Regions from separate parts of the Rhizobium sp. O111 genome, predicted to be linked through region 1. Evidence: predicted binding sites of a transcription regulator. Region 1 holds the regulator's gene; each other region holds the start of a gene.
What was found. The regulator PhoB, encoded in region 1, activates phosphate uptake and scavenging genes when phosphate is short. The targets are predictions, from matches to a motif close to TGTCATNNANCTGTCAT.
Positions count from the first base shown of each region.

Region 2: the regulator PhoB is predicted to act here: its motif matches at 1,907-1,923, upstream of phnF (phosphonate metabolism transcriptional regulator PhnF).
Region 3: the regulator PhoB is predicted to act here: its motif matches at 2,176-2,192, upstream of ACVTFQ_RS17465 (NAD-glutamate dehydrogenase).
Region 4: the regulator PhoB is predicted to act here: its motif matches at 2,711-2,727, upstream of ACVTFQ_RS12280 (DUF1045 domain-containing protein).

Region 1 is NZ_JBSHXL010000001.1:141,270-145,920, forward strand. It holds gene pstA (phosphate ABC transporter permease PstA) at 1-630, shown strand, start outside; gene pstB (phosphate ABC transporter ATP-binding protein PstB) at 645-1,460, shown strand; gene phoU (phosphate signaling complex protein PhoU) at 1,504-2,217, shown strand; gene phoB (phosphate regulon transcriptional regulator PhoB) at 2,254-2,937, shown strand; gene ACVTFQ_RS00720 (GcrA family cell cycle regulator) at 3,019-3,564, opposite strand; gene ACVTFQ_RS00725 (aspartate aminotransferase family protein) at 3,992-4,651, shown strand, end outside.
Region 2 is NZ_JBSHXL010000001.1:3,751,330-3,755,980, reverse strand. It holds gene ACVTFQ_RS18740 (carbon-phosphorus lyase complex subunit) at 1-725, opposite strand, end outside; gene phnH (phosphonate C-P lyase system protein PhnH) at 729-1,352, opposite strand; gene phnG (phosphonate C-P lyase system protein PhnG) at 1,352-1,837, opposite strand; gene phnF (phosphonate metabolism transcriptional regulator PhnF) at 1,954-2,685, shown strand; gene ACVTFQ_RS18720 (oxidoreductase) at 3,050-3,883, opposite strand; gene ACVTFQ_RS18715 (winged helix-turn-helix transcriptional regulator) at 3,970-4,383, shown strand; gene ACVTFQ_RS18710 (2,3-bisphosphoglycerate-dependent phosphoglycerate mutase) at 4,445-4,651, opposite strand, start outside.
Region 3 is NZ_JBSHXL010000001.1:3,490,287-3,494,937, forward strand. It holds gene ACVTFQ_RS17450 (lytic murein transglycosylase) at 1-457, shown strand, start outside; gene ACVTFQ_RS17455 (carbonic anhydrase) at 534-1,175, opposite strand; gene pdxY (pyridoxal kinase PdxY) at 1,247-2,122, opposite strand; gene ACVTFQ_RS17465 (NAD-glutamate dehydrogenase) at 2,368-4,651, shown strand, end outside.
Region 4 is NZ_JBSHXL010000001.1:2,408,341-2,412,991, forward strand. It holds gene ACVTFQ_RS12260 (nucleotidyltransferase family protein) at 1-1, opposite strand, end outside; gene ACVTFQ_RS12265 (nucleotidyltransferase family protein) at 43-336, opposite strand; gene uraD (2-oxo-4-hydroxy-4-carboxy-5-ureidoimidazoline decarboxylase) at 397-894, opposite strand; gene puuE (allantoinase PuuE) at 894-1,817, opposite strand; gene ACVTFQ_RS12280 (DUF1045 domain-containing protein) at 1,916-2,638, opposite strand; gene ACVTFQ_RS12285 (NAD(P)/FAD-dependent oxidoreductase) at 2,862-4,040, opposite strand; gene mnmC2 (tRNA (5-methylaminomethyl-2-thiouridine)(34)-methyltransferase MnmC2) at 4,039-4,651, shown strand, end outside.

The DNA.
Region 1 (4,651 bases):
GTTCTTGCCCTGTCGCTGCCGATCGGTGTCGCCGCTTCGATCTACCTCGAAGAGTTCGCGCCGAAGAACAAGCTGACCGACCTGATCGAGGTCAACATCAACAACCTCGCGGCCGTTCCGTCGATCGTCTACGGTCTGCTCGGTCTCGCCGTCTTCATCAACTTCGCAGGCCTGCCGCGCTCCGCGTCGCTGGTCGGTGGCCTGGTGCTGACGCTGATGACGCTGCCGACGATCATCATCGCCACCCGCGCGGCACTGCGCGCCGTGCCCCCTTCGATCCGCGCAGCCGCTCTTGGTCTCGGCGCTTCGAAGATGCAGATGGTGTTCCACCACGTCCTGCCGCTGGCAATGCCTGGCATCCTGACCGGCACCATCATTGGTCTGGCGCACGCGCTCGGTGAAACCGCGCCGCTGCTCCTGATCGGCATGGTCGCCTTCGTCGCCAATGCGCCTGCCACCCCGATGGATCCCTCCACGGCTCTGCCGGTGCAGGTTTACATGTGGGCAAACGAAGCCGAACGCGCCTTTGTCGAGCGCACGTCCGGCGCCATCATCGTCCTGCTCCTGTTCCTGATCGTCATGAACCTCGGAGCCATCCTCTTGCGTCGTCGCTTTGAGCGCCGCTGGTAAACGGAGTAAACATCATGAACATGTTGACGGAAGCCGCAGTTGAGAAGGCGCTAGACCAGAAGATGAATACCATTCCGTATAAAATGATCGGCCAGGACGTCTCGGTTTACTACGGCGAGAAGCGTGCGCTTTTCGACGTGAAGCTGAACATCCGCGAAAACACCGTGACGGCTCTCATCGGTCCGTCGGGCTGCGGCAAGTCCACCTTCCTGCGCAGCCTGAACCGCATGAACGACACGATCGACAACTGCCGCGTTACCGGCAAGATCACGCTCGATGGCGATGATATCTACGATCCGGATATCGACGTCGTTGAGCTGCGCGCCCGCGTTGGCATGGTGTTCCAGAAGCCGAACCCGTTCCCGAAGTCGATCTACGAAAACGTCGCCTACGGCCCGCGCATCCACGGTCTCGCCAAGGCGAAGGCCGACATGGACGTCATCGTCGAGCAGAGCCTGCAGCGCGCCGGCCTGTGGAACGAGGTCAAGGACCGCGTGCATGAAGGCGGCACCGGCCTGTCGGGTGGTCAGCAGCAGCGTCTGTGCATCGCCCGCGCGATTGCTGTCAGCCCCGAAGTCATCCTCATGGACGAGCCCTGCTCAGCGCTTGACCCGATCGCGACCGCCAAGGTCGAGGAGCTCATCCACGAGCTGCGCGAAGCCTACACGATCGTCATCGTCACGCACTCGATGCAGCAGGCAGCACGCGTTTCGCAGCGCACCGCCATGTTCCACCTCGGCAACCTCGTCGAGGAGAACGATACCGACAAGATGTTCACCAACCCGGATGATCCGCGCACCCAGGATTACATCATGGGCCGCTTCGGCTGATCTCCGAAACCGGTAAACCTCAGGACATTCAAGGATAAGCCCCATGGCATCGACACATATCTATTCCGCCTATGACGATGATCTCAAGTTCCTGACGCGCCGCATCTCCGAAATGGGCGGCCTCGCGGAACAGATGGTCGGCGACGCTGTTCGCGCGCTCGTCAACGGCGACACTTCGCTCGCCCAGAAGGTCATCTCCGACGACGTGATCCTCGATCACGCCGAGCGCGAGATCGGCGAAAAGGCGATCATCACCATCGCCCGCCGCCAGCCGATGGCCGCCGACCTTCGCGAAATCATGGGCTCGATCCGCATCGCGGCCGATCTCGAGCGCGTCGGCGATCTCGGCAAGAACACTGCCAAGCGCGTCATCGCTGTCCAGAGCACGGGCGTTCCGCGCAAGCTCGCTCGTGGCCTCGAGCATCTTTCCGAACTGGCGCTTGTCCAGCTCAAGGAAGTTCTCGACGTCTACACCAGCCGCGTTGCCGACCGCGCCAAGTCGATCCGCGAGCGCGACGAGGAAATCGACGCGATGTACACCTCGCTGTTCCGCGAGATGCTGACCTACATGATGGAAGATCCGCGCAACATCACCAGCTGCACGCATCTTCTCTTCTGCGCCAAGAACATCGAGCGCATCGGCGACCACGCCACCAACATCGCAGAGACCATCTACTACATGGCTACCGGCGCCCAGCCGGAAGGCGAGCGTCCGAAGGACGACACCGCCAACACCGTCGGCGCGGTCACGGAATAAGCGTTCCGGACCCACGCCCCCAGGAGACCGAGACGAATGATCCCAAGAGTAGCAGTCGTTGAAGACGAAGAAGCACTGAGCGTGCTTCTTCGCTATAACCTCGAGGCCGAAGGCTTCGAAGTCGATACCATCCTTCGCGGTGACGAGGCCGAAATCCGGCTGCAGGAACGCACGCCCGACCTGTTGATCCTCGATTGGATGCTGCCCGGCGTTTCCGGCATCGAGCTGTGCCGTCGCCTGCGCATGCGCCCGGAGACCGAGCGCCTGCCGATCATCATGCTGACCGCCCGTGGCGAGGAAAGCGAACGTGTTCGCGGCCTGTCGACCGGCGCCGACGACTATGTCGTCAAGCCGTTCTCGACGCCTGAGCTCGTCGCCCGCGTCAAGGCGATGCTGCGCCGCGCCAAGCCGGAAGTGCTCTCCTCGCTGCTGAAGTGCGGCGATATCGAGCTCGATCGCGAAACCCACCGCGTTCACCGCAAGAGCCGCGAAGTCCGCCTGGGACCGACCGAATTCCGCCTTCTGGAATTCCTGATGTCGTCGCCCGGCCGTGTCTTCTCCCGCTCGCAGCTGCTCGATGGCGTCTGGGGCCATGACATCTATGTCGACGAACGCACCGTCGACGTACACGTCGGCCGCCTGCGCAAGGCGCTCAACTTCTCGAACATGCAAGATGTCATCCGCACCGTTCGCGGCGCCGGCTATTCGATGGAAGCGTAAGGCGCTTCCATTTCATCCGATCCAACGAAAAACGGGCCCGCAAGGGCCCGTTTTCTTTTGTTCCTTATCCGGCTTTCCGGGTCATGCGACCCGGTTGGCTGCCTTGCGGCGCTCGTTGACCGGCTGGTAGGCCATGCGCTGGTGATAGGTGCAGTATGGCGAGTTGTCAGGGGATTCGCAGCCGCAGAAGTGGAAGTCATCCGTCAGCGGATCGCCGACCGGCCACTTGCACGTACGCTCGGTCAGTTCCGTGAGGCCGAGGCGGCGCGAGATCGGAACGACAACGTTGGAAGCGGGACGGTAACGGACTTCCTCGATCGCATCGATATCCATCTCTTCCTTGAGAGCCACTGCGCCCTGCGGGCGGGCAACGGCGCGGCTTGGCGAGATGCGTGCGGAATTGAAGTTGCTGGCGGGGCGGGGCGTCGAAACCGCCGGGCGCTTCGGTGCTCTGGTCGCCGTCGTCGTGCCGCCGGCCTTGGCGCGGCCAGGCAGGTTCAGACGGTGGACCTTGCCGATGACGGCGTTGCGGCTTACACCGCCAAGTTGTGCCGCAATCTGGCTGGCGCTCAGGCCTTCGGCCCAAAGCTTCTTCAGTCTTTCAACGCGCTCGTCTGTCCAGTTCATGCCCTGTCTCCGCCTTATTGCGTTGGTGTAGGCAGAATCCCTCACCCATGGCACGGACGTGTCCGGACCAAGAAACGCTTGCTCGATTTTGGTGACTAGTTCCGCCGCATGCAGTCTAGTAATTGAGTTTTAACCTAGAGTGAGGGCGACTCCGTGACAAGAGTCGGTTGAATCGCGGCGAATCGATTTCTCGGTTTTCCCCAACTTGCTGGGTGGTAGAGTCATTTCTGCAACATTAGCTGTTGATAGCTCGCCGGCGCCCTGATGCTTGCTTGACGCATGCGACAAAAGCTCAGTTTTGTTGACATCGCACTGCGAAAAGACAATAGTGCCCCTCGCCGCCGAAAGGCGGCATTTTTCATTTCCGGGCACCCGCTTTTTAGCCGGAGTCCGGGCGATTATTGAGCGAATGACAGGAGATCGCGCCATGGCTGAAGCCGCGCCGCTTTATGATACCTACTCTCGTGCCCCGCTGCGGTTCGAGCGAGGAGAGGGCGTGTGGCTGATCACCGAAACTGGCGAGCGATATCTCGATTTCGGCGCGGGCGTTGCCGTGACCTCTGTCGGCCATAGCCACCCGCATGTCGTCGGAGCACTGAAGGATCAGGCCGATAAGGTCTGGCACCTTTCCAACATTTACGAGATCCCCGGTCAGGAGCGTCTCGCCAAGCGGCTGACGGATGCAACCTTCGCGGATAAGGTGTTCTTCACCAACTCCGGCGCCGAAGCGCTGGAATGCGCGATCAAGACCGCGCGTCGCTACCAGTATTCGAAGGGTCATCCCGAGCGCTTCCACATCATCACCTTTGAAGGCGCCTTCCACGGTCGCACGCTGGCGACGATCGCCGCCGGCGGCCAGGAGAAGTATCTGGAAGGCTTCGGCCCCAAGGCGCCCGGTTTCGACCAGGTTCCCTTCGGTGATATCGAGGCCGTTCGCGCCGCCATCACCGATGCCACGGCCGGTATCCTGATCGAACCGGTACAGGGCGAGGGCGGTATCCGCCCTGCGACTGTGGAGTTCATGAAGGCTTTGCGTCAGCTTTGCGATGAAAACGGCCTGCTTCTGATCCTCGACGAGGTTCAGACC
Region 2 (4,651 bases), 3.6 Mb from region 1:
CCGAGCTCGGGCACATCGAACTCCACCTCGACCTCGCCGATGCGGATTTCGCCGGTGAAGGGGTGGTTGCGGCCGTAGCCGCGCTGCGTGGAATAGCCGAGCGCCAAAAGGAAACCCTCGTCGCCACGGGCAAGCGCCTGCAGGCGCAGATCGCGGCTCATCGGGAATTCCATCGGCTCGCGGGTGAGATCGCCGATCTCGTGATCCTCCGGCATTTCGCCATCGCCCTCGATCAGGCCTTCATGGGCGAGAATCTCGGAGACGCGCATGACGCGGCCGGTTTCGGCCTCGCGCAGCACCGGCTCCTCGACGGCGCCATCCGTAAGCAGCGAGGGGTCGAGCAGGCGATGCGTATAGTCGAAGGTCGGGCCGAGCAGCTGGCCGCCGGGCAGGTCCTTGTAGGTGGCGGAGACGCGGCGCTCGATCTTCATTTGAGCCGTGTCGATCGGCTGCGAATAGCCGAAGCGCGGCAATGTCGTGCGGTAGGCGCGCAGCAGGAAGATCGCCTCGATCATGTCACCGCGCGACTGGCGCACGGCGAGTGCCGCCAGCGTGCGGTCGTAAAGCGAGGCTTCGGCCATGACGCGGTCGACGGCGAGCGTCAGCTGCGCGACGATCTGCTCGATGCCGATGGCGGGGAGCGCGCGATCACCACGGCGGCGATCGGCGAGCAGGCGGTGGGCATTCGAAATGGCGGCCTCGCCACCTTTGACGGCAACATACATGGGTCACATCTCCGTTGCGGTGATCTTGGTGGTGCGCGGCAGGCAGAGGAAACGGCTGCCGGAGGTGAGCACGATGTCGACGCCGCGCGGGAAGAGCGCGCGATTTTCCGTCCACAGATGCAGGAAGCGTTCCGGCAGCCCAAGCGGCGCGACGTCGGTGACGGTCTTGATGCCGGGGCCCATCAAAGCGAGGCGGCGGCCGCCTTCGAGATCGGGCAGCTCGATGACGAGCGTCGTCGAACGATCCGGATATTCCTGGGTGCCGGAGGCAAACAGGCCGAAGGAGGAGAGCGTGGCTCCCTCATCGACAAGGGCGAAGCGGGCTTCGGCCTTTTCCGGCGTGACCGGCGCGCCGGTGTGGAAGCCGAGCCATTGCGGCGTGGCGGACTTGGCCAAGGCAGGCGAGAGCCAGACGGGGGTGTCGTGATCGCAGAGCGTCAGCGCGATGGCACCGGCGGCGATGCCGAGCGGCGCCGGCGGCTCGGCATCGGGCGACACAGTCTGGATGGTGCCGGGACGAGCCATGGCATCCATCATCAGCTTGAAGACGCTCTGGGCGTGGAACACCGGCTCGGCGAAGCCGCCCGACAGGGCATCGGCATTGTGCGTTTCGGTCTTGAGGGGCATCAGTCGTCTCCGCGAACCATGGTGAAGAAATCGACGCGGGTGGCCGCGGTCTCGTCGGCCTTCTTGTTATCGGCATCGGCGACGCGGGCCGCGATCGGCGCAAGCAGGGTGGTTTCGATGGCGTCGCGAGTGGCTGGTTCCTGCCAGAGCGCGTCGAAGATCGCCGAGAGGCGGGCCTTTTCGCGATCGGTGCCGAGCGCCTGGGCATGACCGATGGTGCCAGAGGCGAGGCGGATGGTGGCGCGGGTGACGGTGACCTCGCCGAGATTGAAGGCGGCACCGCCGCCGCCCATGCGGCCGCGCACCATGACGAGGCCGGTTTCGGGGCCGCGCACGGCTTGCGCCACCGGCTTTTCCGCCAATGCCTGCCAGGCCACTTCCAGCTCCTGCCGCTCGGCGCGGGCCAGCAGATCGACGGTGCGCTTGCGCGCCCGGTCGCCCTCACTCAGCTCGGTCTTGCCTACCTTCTTTTCCGCTAAGGTCATCGCCACATCCTTTAAATGTCTATTGATATAGACAACCATACAAGCTATACCTAGACCTAAATCGCCGAGGTGACAAGCGTGTGACATTTCGGGGGCGCATAAGATAAAGGACTGAAATGGCTGGGCAGGTTCAGAGACAGACGGGCGTGGCGCTGTGGCGGCAGATCGCCGACCGGATTCGCCAGGCGATCAGCGCAGGCGCATACGACGAAACGGGCATGGTGCCGCCGGAGATGACGCTGGCCACGCAGTTCGGCGTCAACCGCCACACGGTGCGCAGCGCGCTGGCGGCGCTGGCTCAGGAGGGGATCGTGCGCGCCGTGCAGGGGCGCGGCACGCTGATCGAGCGCAAGGAGCGGCTGAACTTTCCGATCAGCAAGCGCACGCGCTTCAACAGCGGCATCGGCGAGCAGGCGCGCGAGACGCGCGGGCTGCTGCTCGGCCATGGCGAGGAAGCGGCAAGCGACGAGGTGGCGCGGTGGCTGAAGCTTACGCCGGGTACGAACGTGATCCGGCTGGAGACAGTGCGCAAGGCGGATGGACGGCCGGTCTCGAGCGCGACCTCGTGGTTTCCGGCAGACCGCTTCGCTGGTATGCGTGACGCCTACGAGACGACAGAATCGATCACCCGCGCCTTCGCCAAACTCGGCCTATCCGACTATATCCGCGCCACCACCGAGATCACCGCCGCCCACGCCGAAGCCGCCGACCTCTCGGCGCTGGAGCTTACGCCGGGCGCGATCGTGCTGATCACCAAGGCGATGAACACCGATCTCGACGGCGTGCCGGTGCAATATTCGGTGACGCGGTTTGCGGCCGACCGGGTGCAGTTCACGATCGAGAATTGAGGGGAGGCTCACCTCCGGACACCGGCATGCGAATCAGGCATATTGGACACGCCAGATTTGTCGGAGGCTCAATGATGCAGCATACGCCCTGTGAAGCTCTGCGCTTAGGCAAATGTCTCGAACTTCGATACGACGGCTATACCCGGGTCGTCGAGGTCCACACTGTGGGCATGACCAACGACGGAAATGCCATCATGCGAGTTTGGCAGGTTCGAGGCGGCAGCAACAGTGGTGAACGCCAAGGTTGGAAATTGATGCGACTTGACGAGACATTCTCCACGCATGTCATCGAAGAGCCATCCGCTGCCCCACGCGTTGGTTACAAACGCGGGGACAAGCTTATGGCCTCTATTAGGTGTCAACTTTAGCCGGCGTCGAAGTCGGTGGAGAGGCTGAGGTCGCGCCAGGTGGCGTGTTCGGTGGCTCTTTGCGCGTCGTTCTGCTCGATGGCGCGGATGGCGTCGCTGCCGAGCGGAAGGCGCAGCGGCGGGTTATCGAGGCTCGCGAGATGGATGATGGCGGCGGCGGCTTTTGCCGGGTCGCCGGGCTGCCTGCCGTCGTAATCGCGCTGGTAACGGGCCATCTTGCCGACCGTTTCGTCATACTCGGGGCGGCCTTCGCGGAGCGTCGTGGAGGCGCCGGCGAAATCGGTGCGGAAGCCGCCGGGCTCGACGATGCTGACCTTGACGCCAAGCGGGCCGACCTCGCGGCTCAAGGCCTCGGAGAAGCCCTCGACGCCCCATTTGGCCGCCGCATAGGGCGCGCGCCCGGCCGGGCCGATGCGGCCGCCGACGGAGGAGACCTGGATGATGTGGCCGGCGCCCTGCTCGCGCATCAGAGGCAATGCCGCCTTGGTGACGATGATGGCGCCAAAGAGATTGGTTTCGATCTGGGCGCGGAAATCTGTGAGGCTGGTATCCTCGACCGATCCGACGTCGCCATAGCCGGCATTGTTGACGAGGACATCGAGCCGGCCGAAGCGCTCGACCGCGGCCTTCACCGCCTGCCCGGCCGATTGCTCGTCGGTCACATCAAGCGAAATCGTCAAGACATTGGCGGGGTAACGCTGCTTGATATCGTCGAGCTGGGCGGGATTGCGCGCGGTGGCGACCAGATTGTGCCCCTTAGCCAAAACCGCTTCCGCAAGCGCCCTGCCGAGACCACGCGAACTGCCTGTAATCAACCAAACCTGTGACATCGAAATCTCCTTGATCCGTCGAAAGACCATATAGGCCTGACGGTATCTTCTTGAAAGAAGGTACCAGATGGATCTATACATACCTTATGGTAACTGAACTAAACGATGGTACATTCGACTTCTGCGAGACGCTGACGGATGCCGAAGACGCACTCGCTCGCGAGATGCTGGAGCGCGCCAGCGCCAAGTGGCCGTTGCGCGTCATGCATATCCTTGCCGAGGCCAAGGGGCCGCTGCGCTTCTCACGGGTTCTGGAACGGGTGGAAGGCATCAGCCAGAAGGTGCTGACGCAGACATTGCGGACGCTGGAGGCCGACGGGCTGGTGACGCGCACGCTTTACCCGCAGGTACCGCCGCGCGTGGAATACGAGCTGACTCCGCTGGGCGGGGAGCTGCTTGTGGAGGTGGTGGGGCTCTGGCAATGGATCGCCAACCGGCTGCCGGATTTCGAGGCGGCTCGGAAGCCGAAGAGTCAGACGGAAACCGGACCCCAAAACTAGGTAACTTCCGGTCTATCCGGAGAGGCGCCGCGCACAGGAGAGACGCGCGGCGCGATGATGTTTAGTGGGCGCCGGACATGTCGCCGAGGACTTCCTTGGAGGCGACGGTCGAGTCGGCGTTGAGCTTGTAGACCATGGGAACGCCGGTCGCGAGGTTGACGCCGAGGATCTGTTCCTTGGTCAGCTTGTCGAGCACCATGACCAGCGAGCGCAGCGAGTTGCCGTGGGCAGCAACCAGTACGGTTTCGCCGCGCAGAACGCGGGGCAG
Region 3 (4,651 bases), 3.3 Mb from region 1:
CGGCCCCCTGATCGCGATCTGGGGCATGGAAACCGGTTTCGGCAGCTACATGGGCAACCAGCACACGATGTCCGCCGTCTCCACGCTCGCATTCGATTGCCGCCGTACTGCCTATTTCACTGACCAGCTCTATGCAGCCCTTCAGCTCGTCGGCGAAGGCTTCCTCAGCCCGCAGGCGCGCGGCGCCGCCCACGGCGAAATCGGTCAGACACAGTTTCTCCCGCGCAACGTCGTGCTCTACGGAGCGGATGGCGATGGTGACGGCCGGGTCGACATGGTCGGCTCACGCGCCGACGCGCTGGCTTCGACCGCGAACTTCCTGAAGGGCCACGGCTGGCGTCCGGGTGCCGGCTATCAGCCGGGCGAGTCGAACTTCGCAGCCATCTCCGGCTGGAACGCGGCAACGGTCTACCAGCAGGCAATCGCCTACATCGGTCAGCAGATCGACGCGAATTGATTCAGACTTGATGATGAAATGAAAAAGGCGCCGCGGGAAACCGCAGCGCCTTTTTTGTTTTTCTCGAACTATGGTGTCAGACGTCAGGGCGAATGAAGTCGCGCGTTTCTGCGTCCATGACCCACAATTCGCCGGTCGAAATATCGAACCAAGCGCCATGAAGCTGGATATCACCGGCTTCCTCACGCGCCTTGATCTCCGGAAAGGTCCGGAGATTGTCGATCGAGTTGCGGATCGACACGCGCTCCAGCGCCGTCTGGCGTTCGCCAGGGGTCATCACGTCGTTGCTCTGGATCTGCTCGGCCGCCGGCCGCACCAGCGACATCCAGCGTCCGATGAAGTCGCCGGGCGACAAAGGCTCGGCATCGGGATCGAGCGCCGCGCGGATACCGCCGCACCGACCATGTCCCATGACGACGATATCGGTAACCTTCAGGGCCAGAACCGCGAACTCGAGTGCAGCCGAGGTCGCATGGAAATTACTATCAGGCTCGTAGGGCGGCACCATGTTGGCGACGTTGCGGACGACGAAGAGCTCGCCGGGCCCGGAATCGAAAATGAGTTCCGGCGCCGCGCGTGAGTCCGAACAGGCAATGACCAGCGTGCTCGGGCTCTGCCCGTGCTCCGCCAACGTCCTGTATCGGTCACGAGCGTCGGCATAACGCCCGCTCATGAAGTTGCGATAGCCGTCGAGAAGTGTATCTGGAAAACGCTGCATGATCTTCGATTACAGCGTGAGCGATGCAAGATCAATATCGCAGCGCCAAATGCGTTAACGGCCCCCGGCCGCTAGCTCTTTCGCCGCTGCGCCGGATGCATCAGATGTCGCATCTGCACCATCGCCATCGGCGTCGACAGGCTGGAGGCGTCGTTTGCGAGCGTCAGCTCGTCGCTGCCGCGCTTCACCGCCCGCGCCAACACCTCGTAGACGCTGGCCGTCGCCAGCTGCAGCGCCTTCTCGTCCTCCATGCCGGACTGGAGCCGCGACAGGAAAAGCGCGGCGAGAAGATCGCCCAAGCCGTTTGGCGGATTGTCGATCAGCCGGTGCTCAGCAAGCAGCGCGTGGCGCCCGGAGAGATAGAGGTTGCCCGTTCCACCAGCCATCATCGGCACCGCCGAGGTCACCAACATGCGTGCGGGGCCAAGTGCCAGCGCCGCCTCCATGATCTCGGTATTGCTCTCCAGCGGCGCGCCGGACAGCCAGGCGAGCTCATAACGATTGGGCGTAGCCAACGATGCCAGCGGGATCAGATGGTCCCGGATCGCCTCAGCCGTCGCCTCGGGAACATAAAGCCCGCCGAGATCGCCCATCACGGGATCGCAAACGTAAAACAGATCGGGATTTTGCTCCCTAAGCGCGGTGATCAGACGGCCGACGGAGCGGGCCTGCGCGGCATTGCCGAAATAGCCCGAAAGCACCGCCTTGACCTCGCCGATCCAGGGCGCGCGTATGAGATCGTCGATCGCCGCATCGAAATCGGCCTCCGCGAAGGTCAGCCGCGTCGAACGGCCGTGGCCCGGATGCCAGGGTAGAACGATTGTTGGCAGCGCCCATACCTGGTGGCCGAGCGTCTCGAGCGCGAAAACCGCCGCCCGATTGCCGACCGATCCACGAACGACGTGGCTCGATATGACGATCACCGTGCCTGCTGCATTCTGCGACATGTTTATCCGATCCGGGTTCCGATCCTCAGTTGATCGTCTTTTTGCTGCGCGACTGTCAACAACTCTTCATTGGGACGTGATCAAACTTCTGGCGACGAAAATCATATTCGGATCATTTTTTACAGAATTGACGACATGCCGGCTAAATTCGCACGAAAACTGCGATCGACGCCCCTATTTTTGCAATTTTTCTGTCAAACCTTCTGCTAACCTGCGCGCAATCGAGAAAATGGGGGACACAGTCAATGGCTGCTCGAAACAATCCGAAACGGGAAAAACAGATCGAAAGCGCGAACAAGATCGCGACGGCGATGGGGGAGCACTATCTCGCGCCGGATATTCTCTTCGGACGCGCCAGCGGCGACGACCTCGAATCCTACACGCCCGAAATGCTGGCGATTTCCGCTGTCCACTGCGCGGCCGAACTCGCCGCCTGGACCGGCAACGCGCCGCGCGTCACCGTCACCTCGCTCGACAATGTCGAGCCGGATGGGGTGGCCGTATCGGTCCTGTCGGTGACCGATCACAACATGCCGTTCCTCTACGAATCGGTCATGGGCGAGGTAACGAGCAGCTACCGCGATCTCTTCATGGCGGTTCATCCCATTCTCGTCATGCAGCTAGGTCATCCGCCGGAACTCTATTCGCCGGATATGCCGGGCGAGCCGGCAAACCGCGTCAGCCACATCCAGCTTCACCTCGCGCCGCTCACGCCGGCGCAGTCCGCAGATCTGATCGAGCGGATCGAAATCGTCCTCGAACAGGTGCGCCTGTCGGTTTCCGACTGGAAGCCGATGCTGGACAAGCTCGGCACCGCCATCGACGAACTATCGTCACGCAATGTCGGCCGCCGCAAGGCGGATCGCGATGAAGCGGTCGCTTTCCTGACATGGCTGCGCGATGCCAATTTCACCCTTCTGGGCATGCGCGAATATGTCTATTCCGGCAAGGGCTCGAACGCCAAGGTCGAACGCGACAAGGGCACGGGGCTGGGAATCCTCTCCAATCCCGATGTGCTGGTGCTCCGGACCGGCCGCGACGCCGTCACCACGACGCCCGAAATCCTGGCCTTCCTCGACGGTCCCGACTTCCTGATCGTCACAAAAGCCAACGTCAAATCCGTCGTCCACCGCCGCGCTTATATGGACTATGTCGGCGTGAAACGCTTCGACGAGAGTGGCAATGTCACCGGCGAGCTGCGCATCGTCGGCCTCTTCACCTCGACCGCCTACACCTCGCTCGCAACTGATATCCCGCTGCTGCGCTCGAAGGTGGAGAAGGTGAAAGAGCATTTCGGCTTCGATCCGATGAGCCATTCCGGCCGCATGCTCGACAACACGCTGGAATCCTACCCGCGCGACGATCTCTTCCAGATCGACACCGCCCTGCTCGCCACCTTCGCCGAACAGATCAACGATCTGACCGACCGCCCGCGCGTACGGGTGCTGCCGCGCATCGATCACTTCGATCGTTTCGTCTCCGTTATCGTCTACGTGCCGCGCGAGGAATATGATTCGATCGTGCGCGAGAAGATCGGCACCTATCTCAAGACCATCTATGATGGCCGCGTCTCGGCCTATTACCCGGCTTTCCCCGAAGGCGGCGTCGCCCGCGTCCATTTCATCATCGGCCGCTCTGGTGGAAAGACCCCGCGTATTCCTCAGGCAAAGCTCGAAGAAGCAATCCGCAGCATAACGGCCCGCTGGGATGACCGCTTCGAAATGCTTGCCGGTCCGAAGGCGCCGAAGATCAAGGTCAGCAACGCTTACCAGGATCTCTTCCCGCCGGAAGAAACTTTCGCCGACTTCGCCGACATCGTCGCCTGCGCCACGGGCGAGCAGATCCGCATCGAATTCTACACGCGCATCAAGGATGGCGTGTCGCTTCTCTGCCTCAAGATCTTCCACTTCAATGGCCAGCTCGCACTTTCCCGCCGCGTGCCGCTTCTCGAGAATCTCGGCTTCAGCGTCATCAGCGAAGGCACCTTCGACATCAACGTGACGCTGGCAGACGGCAGCGAGAAGCTGGTGGTGCTGCATGACATGGAACTCGAAGCCCAAAGCGGCGCTGAGATCAATCTGCAGCAGCATGGCGCAGCACTCGAAGAAGCCTTCCTTTTCGCTTTTTCAGGCGTCATCGACAACGACAACTTCAATCGCCTGATCATCTCGGCTGGCCTGTCGGCCCGCGAGACAAGCGTGTTGCGCGCCTACTCGCGCTATCTGCGCCAAGCCGGCATCGCCTATTCGCAGGATTACATCGCGACGACGCTGGATAAATACCCGGCTATCTCGTCGCTCATCTTCCGCCTGTTCCACGATGGCCTCGACCCGAAGCTGACGGAGAAGAACAGGATCAAGAAGGCGACTGATCTTCACGCCAAGATCGAGACCGCGCTGTCGGACGTTCCAAGCCTTGATGACGACCGCATACTGCGTCGCTACGTCAATGTGGTCGACTCGACGCTGCGCACCAACTACTTCCAGCGCAATCCCGATGGTTCCGCAAAGGCGATGCTAGCCTTCAAGC
Region 4 (4,651 bases), 2.3 Mb from region 1:
TCGTCTTCTCACGCTACCATTCGGCAAGAATAATGGTCGAATTCATATCGGCTTCGCCTCTTCGAGAACGCGCCGCCGGACATCTTCGGGAAAGTCGCCCGGTATCAAAAGGTGTATCGGCGTACCCAGCATCATCTGCTCGAGTTCATCGAGCAAACCACCGAGATCAAGAAGTGTCGCGCCGGGCAACGCGTCCACCAGAATATCCAGATCGCTATCCGCCCGATCCTCGCCCCGCGCCACCGATCCGAACACACGCGGGTTCGCCGCGTTGAAGCGCATGGTCGCCTCGCGGATAGCCTGCCTATTTCTCTCCAGCACTTCCGATGGTCTCATCGTCTACGCTCCCTCTCGACGACTATAAGCGGCGGACCGACAAGAGAAAAGCGGCGTCGCTCAGCGCGAGGGCAGAAGCGCCTCAAGCCGCAGCAGCGCGATGCGCTCCACCTGCGCCGTCGCCGTTTCGAATTCCGCGTCGCGGCTGTTGTCGATGCGCTTTTCGAAGGCAGCGAGGATCGCCTGCTTGTCGAGACCCTTCACCGCGATGATGAAGGGAAAGCCAAATTTTTCGACATAGGCACGGTTGAGTTCGGTGAAGCGCTGATGCTCCTCCGGGCTCAGCCGGTCGAGCCCGGCGCCGGCCTGTTCCTTTTTGCTGTCCTCGGTCAACTCACCGGCGATTGCCAGACGGCCGGCGAGATCCGGGTGGGCGCGCAGAACGCCGAGGCGCTCCTCCGGGCTCGCGGCGCGGAAGATCGCCACCAGCGCCGTGTGCACGCGGTCGACGTCGAGCGTCTCGCCGACGAAACCGTCGTCGAAGGCCCGCTCGGCGATGAAGGGCGAGTGTTCGAAGACGCCACCGAAGCGGGAGATGAATTCGTCGCGCGCGATCATCAGATGGTCTCCGGTCTGTGGTGCTTGTGCCAATGCTCGGCGATCTCGATGCGGCGCGGGATCCACACCTTCTCGTGGTCCAACACATATTGCATGAAGCGCTTCAGCGCCGCCGCGCGGCCCGGGCGGCCGACAAGCCGGCAATGCAGGCCGATCGACATCATCTTCGGGCTGCCCGCCCCGCCCTCTTCATAAAGCGTGTCGAAGGCATCCTTGAGATAGGTGAAGAACTGGTCGCCCGAGTTGAAACCCTGCGGCGTCGCAAAGCGCATGTCGTTGGTTTCGAGCGTATAGGGGATGATCAGGAACGGCTTGCCATCCACGCCCTTCACCCAGAAAGGCAGATCGTCGGCGTAGCTGTCCGACGAATAGAGAAAGCCGCCCTCCTCCTGCACCAACCGCAGCGTGTTGTCAGATGGCTTGCCCTGGTACATACCGTAGGGCCGCTCGCCTGTTAGTTCGGTGTGCAGCCGCACGGCTTCGAGGATATGCTTGCGCTCCAGCTCTTCCTGGAAATCCTTGTATTCCAACCAGCGGTAGCCGTGGCTGGCGATTTCCCAGCCGGCTTCCTTCATCGCCGCCACCGCCTCGGGGTTACGCGCCATGGCCTGCGTCACACCATAGACGGTCGCCTGCACCTTGAGCTCGGTGAACATCCGCCACAGCCGCCAGAAACCGGCTCGCGAGCCGTATTCATAGATCGATTCCATGTTGAGATTGCGCTGGCCGGGCCATGCGGCCGCGCCGACGATCTCCGACAGCAGGTTTTCCGAGGCCGCGTCGCCATCCAGAATGCAGCTCTCGCCGCCCTCTTCGTAATTGATGACGAACTGCACGGCGATATTGGCGCCGCCGGGCCATTTCGGGTCGGGGGTGTTGCGGCCATAGCCGACGAGATTGCGCGGGTAAGTCTCGGATACCATGAAATCACCTTCCAGAAAGTCGGCGAACGGTAACACCTCAAGAGCGAATGTCGAGACGGAAACTGCGCAACAGCCTTTTGCGCTTATCGCACAATCGCTTAGGCCGGAACGGGAACCCGCTCGCGCCGCGCGCTGACCTTGCCCATCGGATGCAGCGAATGCACCCGGAACGGCCCGCCATTGCCCTCTTCGACCATCAGCGCCACGTTCGATATCTTCACGGGATCGACGAGAACCGGCTCGAAAACGCTGCGCAGCGAGCGCTCGATGCGCGACATGTCGATCAGGCTGACCGGACCGGTCAAAGGCATGTGGAAGCGGAATTCGTCCATCACATAGGGGCAACCCCAGCGATGCAGATTGGCGAACTGCGCCGCCGAAAGCCCATCCGGATCGCTGCGCTCGATATCGGCATCGCTGAGCGGCGCGCGGAACTCGTCGAACTGCTGCACGATCGAGGACGCCAGATACTGGACGTTCTCGCAGGGCAGCGACGGCACCAGGCTGAAGATGCTACCGGTGCGCGCGACCTCGAGCCGCGGAATGGAAAACGGCGTGAGCGTGCCGCAGAAGCGCATCAGCTCCCGCAGGAGTTGCGGCTCCGACATCTCGGCCGCAAGCCGGAAGGGTGCCTTCAGCGCGCCGTGAAAACCGTAGCGCCGCGGCACCGCCGTATGAAAGGCGACCTCGTGGATGCTGAGCCCGCGGATCGCCGTGGGCTCGACCATCTCGCCGGAAAACACGTTTCGGCCAAGCCAATTGGCAGCCGCATGCGACAGCGGGTCATTCGCGGCGGGCGTGAAGCAGATGGCGTATCGCATGCAATTATCTCCGTCGGCACCAGGCGCGACTCGTCAGCGCGCCGCCGTTTTGCAAGCAGATAGGCGATTTGCATGACAGATTGACGAAGGATAGCGAGTGCTAATTCACGTTTAACGTGAATTGCCAAATATCTCGCGAAAGTGGCTGCTGATTTCAGGATTAAACAGCAAAAAACGGAAAAGCGTAAGCGAAACGAGAAAATTCAAGCGATCGCGAGGCACTTTAGCGTGAAGCGACGTGAATATGATTGATCAGGTGAAAGCTCTCGGGCACCGCAAACGGTATCGCGCTGCCAATAGCCATGTGCACAACCGCCTCGGCCAGCCGATGCGCAAGGCCGAAGCTGACCTTGAAGCCACCGGTCAGCGCCAGCAGTCTCTCATGCGCGGGATGCGGACCAATCATCGGGTCGCGGTCGATCGCCTTGGGGCGCAGCCCGGCCCAGCGCTCGATGACGGGCGCATCGCGCAGCAAGGGTACCAGCGCCCGCGCCTTCTCGACCAGAACATCCAGCTGCCCGTCGGTCGCAAAGGGTGCGTCGAAACGGTTCTCGCTGGTGCTGCCGATTGCGACATGCCCGCCCTCATGCGCCACCACATAAAGCCCGTCGCGGAAGATGGTCGGCAGCGATGGATCGATATCGGCCTTCAAAAGTGCCGACTGGCCCTTCACCGGCTGGCCGAGCGGCTGTGTCAGCCCTGCCGTATCGCGCGCCAGAAGCGGAAACGACTGGTAACCGGCCGCGACGATGCAATGTCCGAAGGCGATCGCACCGGCATCGGTCTCGGCGATCCCGCGCTCGGCGTCGATGCCGCGAACGGCTGAATTCTCGACGATGCGGACATGTTTGGCGCGGCGGAGAAAGGCTGCGAGCACACCCGTCAGCGATCGTGGCGCCACCCGGCCGGCCAGCGTGTCATGCACGAAGCCGCCCTCCATACCGGAAGCGTCCGGCCAGCCGGATACTGCGGGCGTATCGATCACATGCCAGTGGAAGCGGCGCTCTCCTGCGCGCCAATGGCTGTCGGCATCGGCGGAATGTCCGAGCGCGATATCGCGCAGATGCGGCTTGGGCAGCGGGATCAGGCGGCCGGAGCGGCGGTAGCCGGTCGACAGGCCCGTCTCGACCTCCAGCCGCGCCACCTCGGCCTCCAGCGCCACCAGCGCATCGAACTGAAACTGCTTCTTCGGGTTCCATTTATCCGGCATGTGCGGCATCAGCGCGCCGAGCAGGCCGCCGCTCGCCCCGCCTCCAAGCACGCCGGCATCGATCAGTACCGCGCCGATCCCCATGCGCTCGGCGTAGACAGCCGCCCAGAGCCCCATGATGCCGCCGCCGACGATCAACAGTTGAGTGGACGATTGACCCGAGGGCAAGGCCGGACTATCGGCTGTTGACATGACAGACATCGATCCCGATCAGATTAACTTGGCACAGGCTGAGATGGCGAACCGGCCGCTTGAATGGCGCGACGGCGATATGCCCTATTCGCCGGCATTTGGCGACCATTTTTATTGCCAGACCGACGGCCGCCTCGAATGCGGCCATGTCTTCCTCGCCGGAAACGGCCTGCCCGAGCGATGGGCCGTGGCGCAAAACTTCCTGATCGGCGAGCTCGGCTTCGGAACCGGCCTGAACTTCGCCGAGACATTCCGGAACTGGAAGCTGAGGCGCGCCGAAGGCCAGCACCTGCACTTCATGTCCTTCGAGCTCTACCCGATGCGGCGCGACGAGATCGACCGCGCGCTGTCGCACTGGCCGGAGATCGACGCCGAGCGCATCGCGCTCACCTCTGCATGGCCGGATATGCCCGAGGGAACCGTGTCCTTGAAGCTCGACGAGCAGACCACGCTCAGCGTCGTCTGCGGCCGTGCGCTCGATGGCGTGGCCGCCGCTAAGGCCGGCTTCGATGCCTGGTATCTGGACGGCTTCGCGCCGTCGCGAAATGCCGACATGTGGTCGCAGGAACTGATGACGCTGGTCTGTGAAAAGACGGTCCCAAATGGCACCT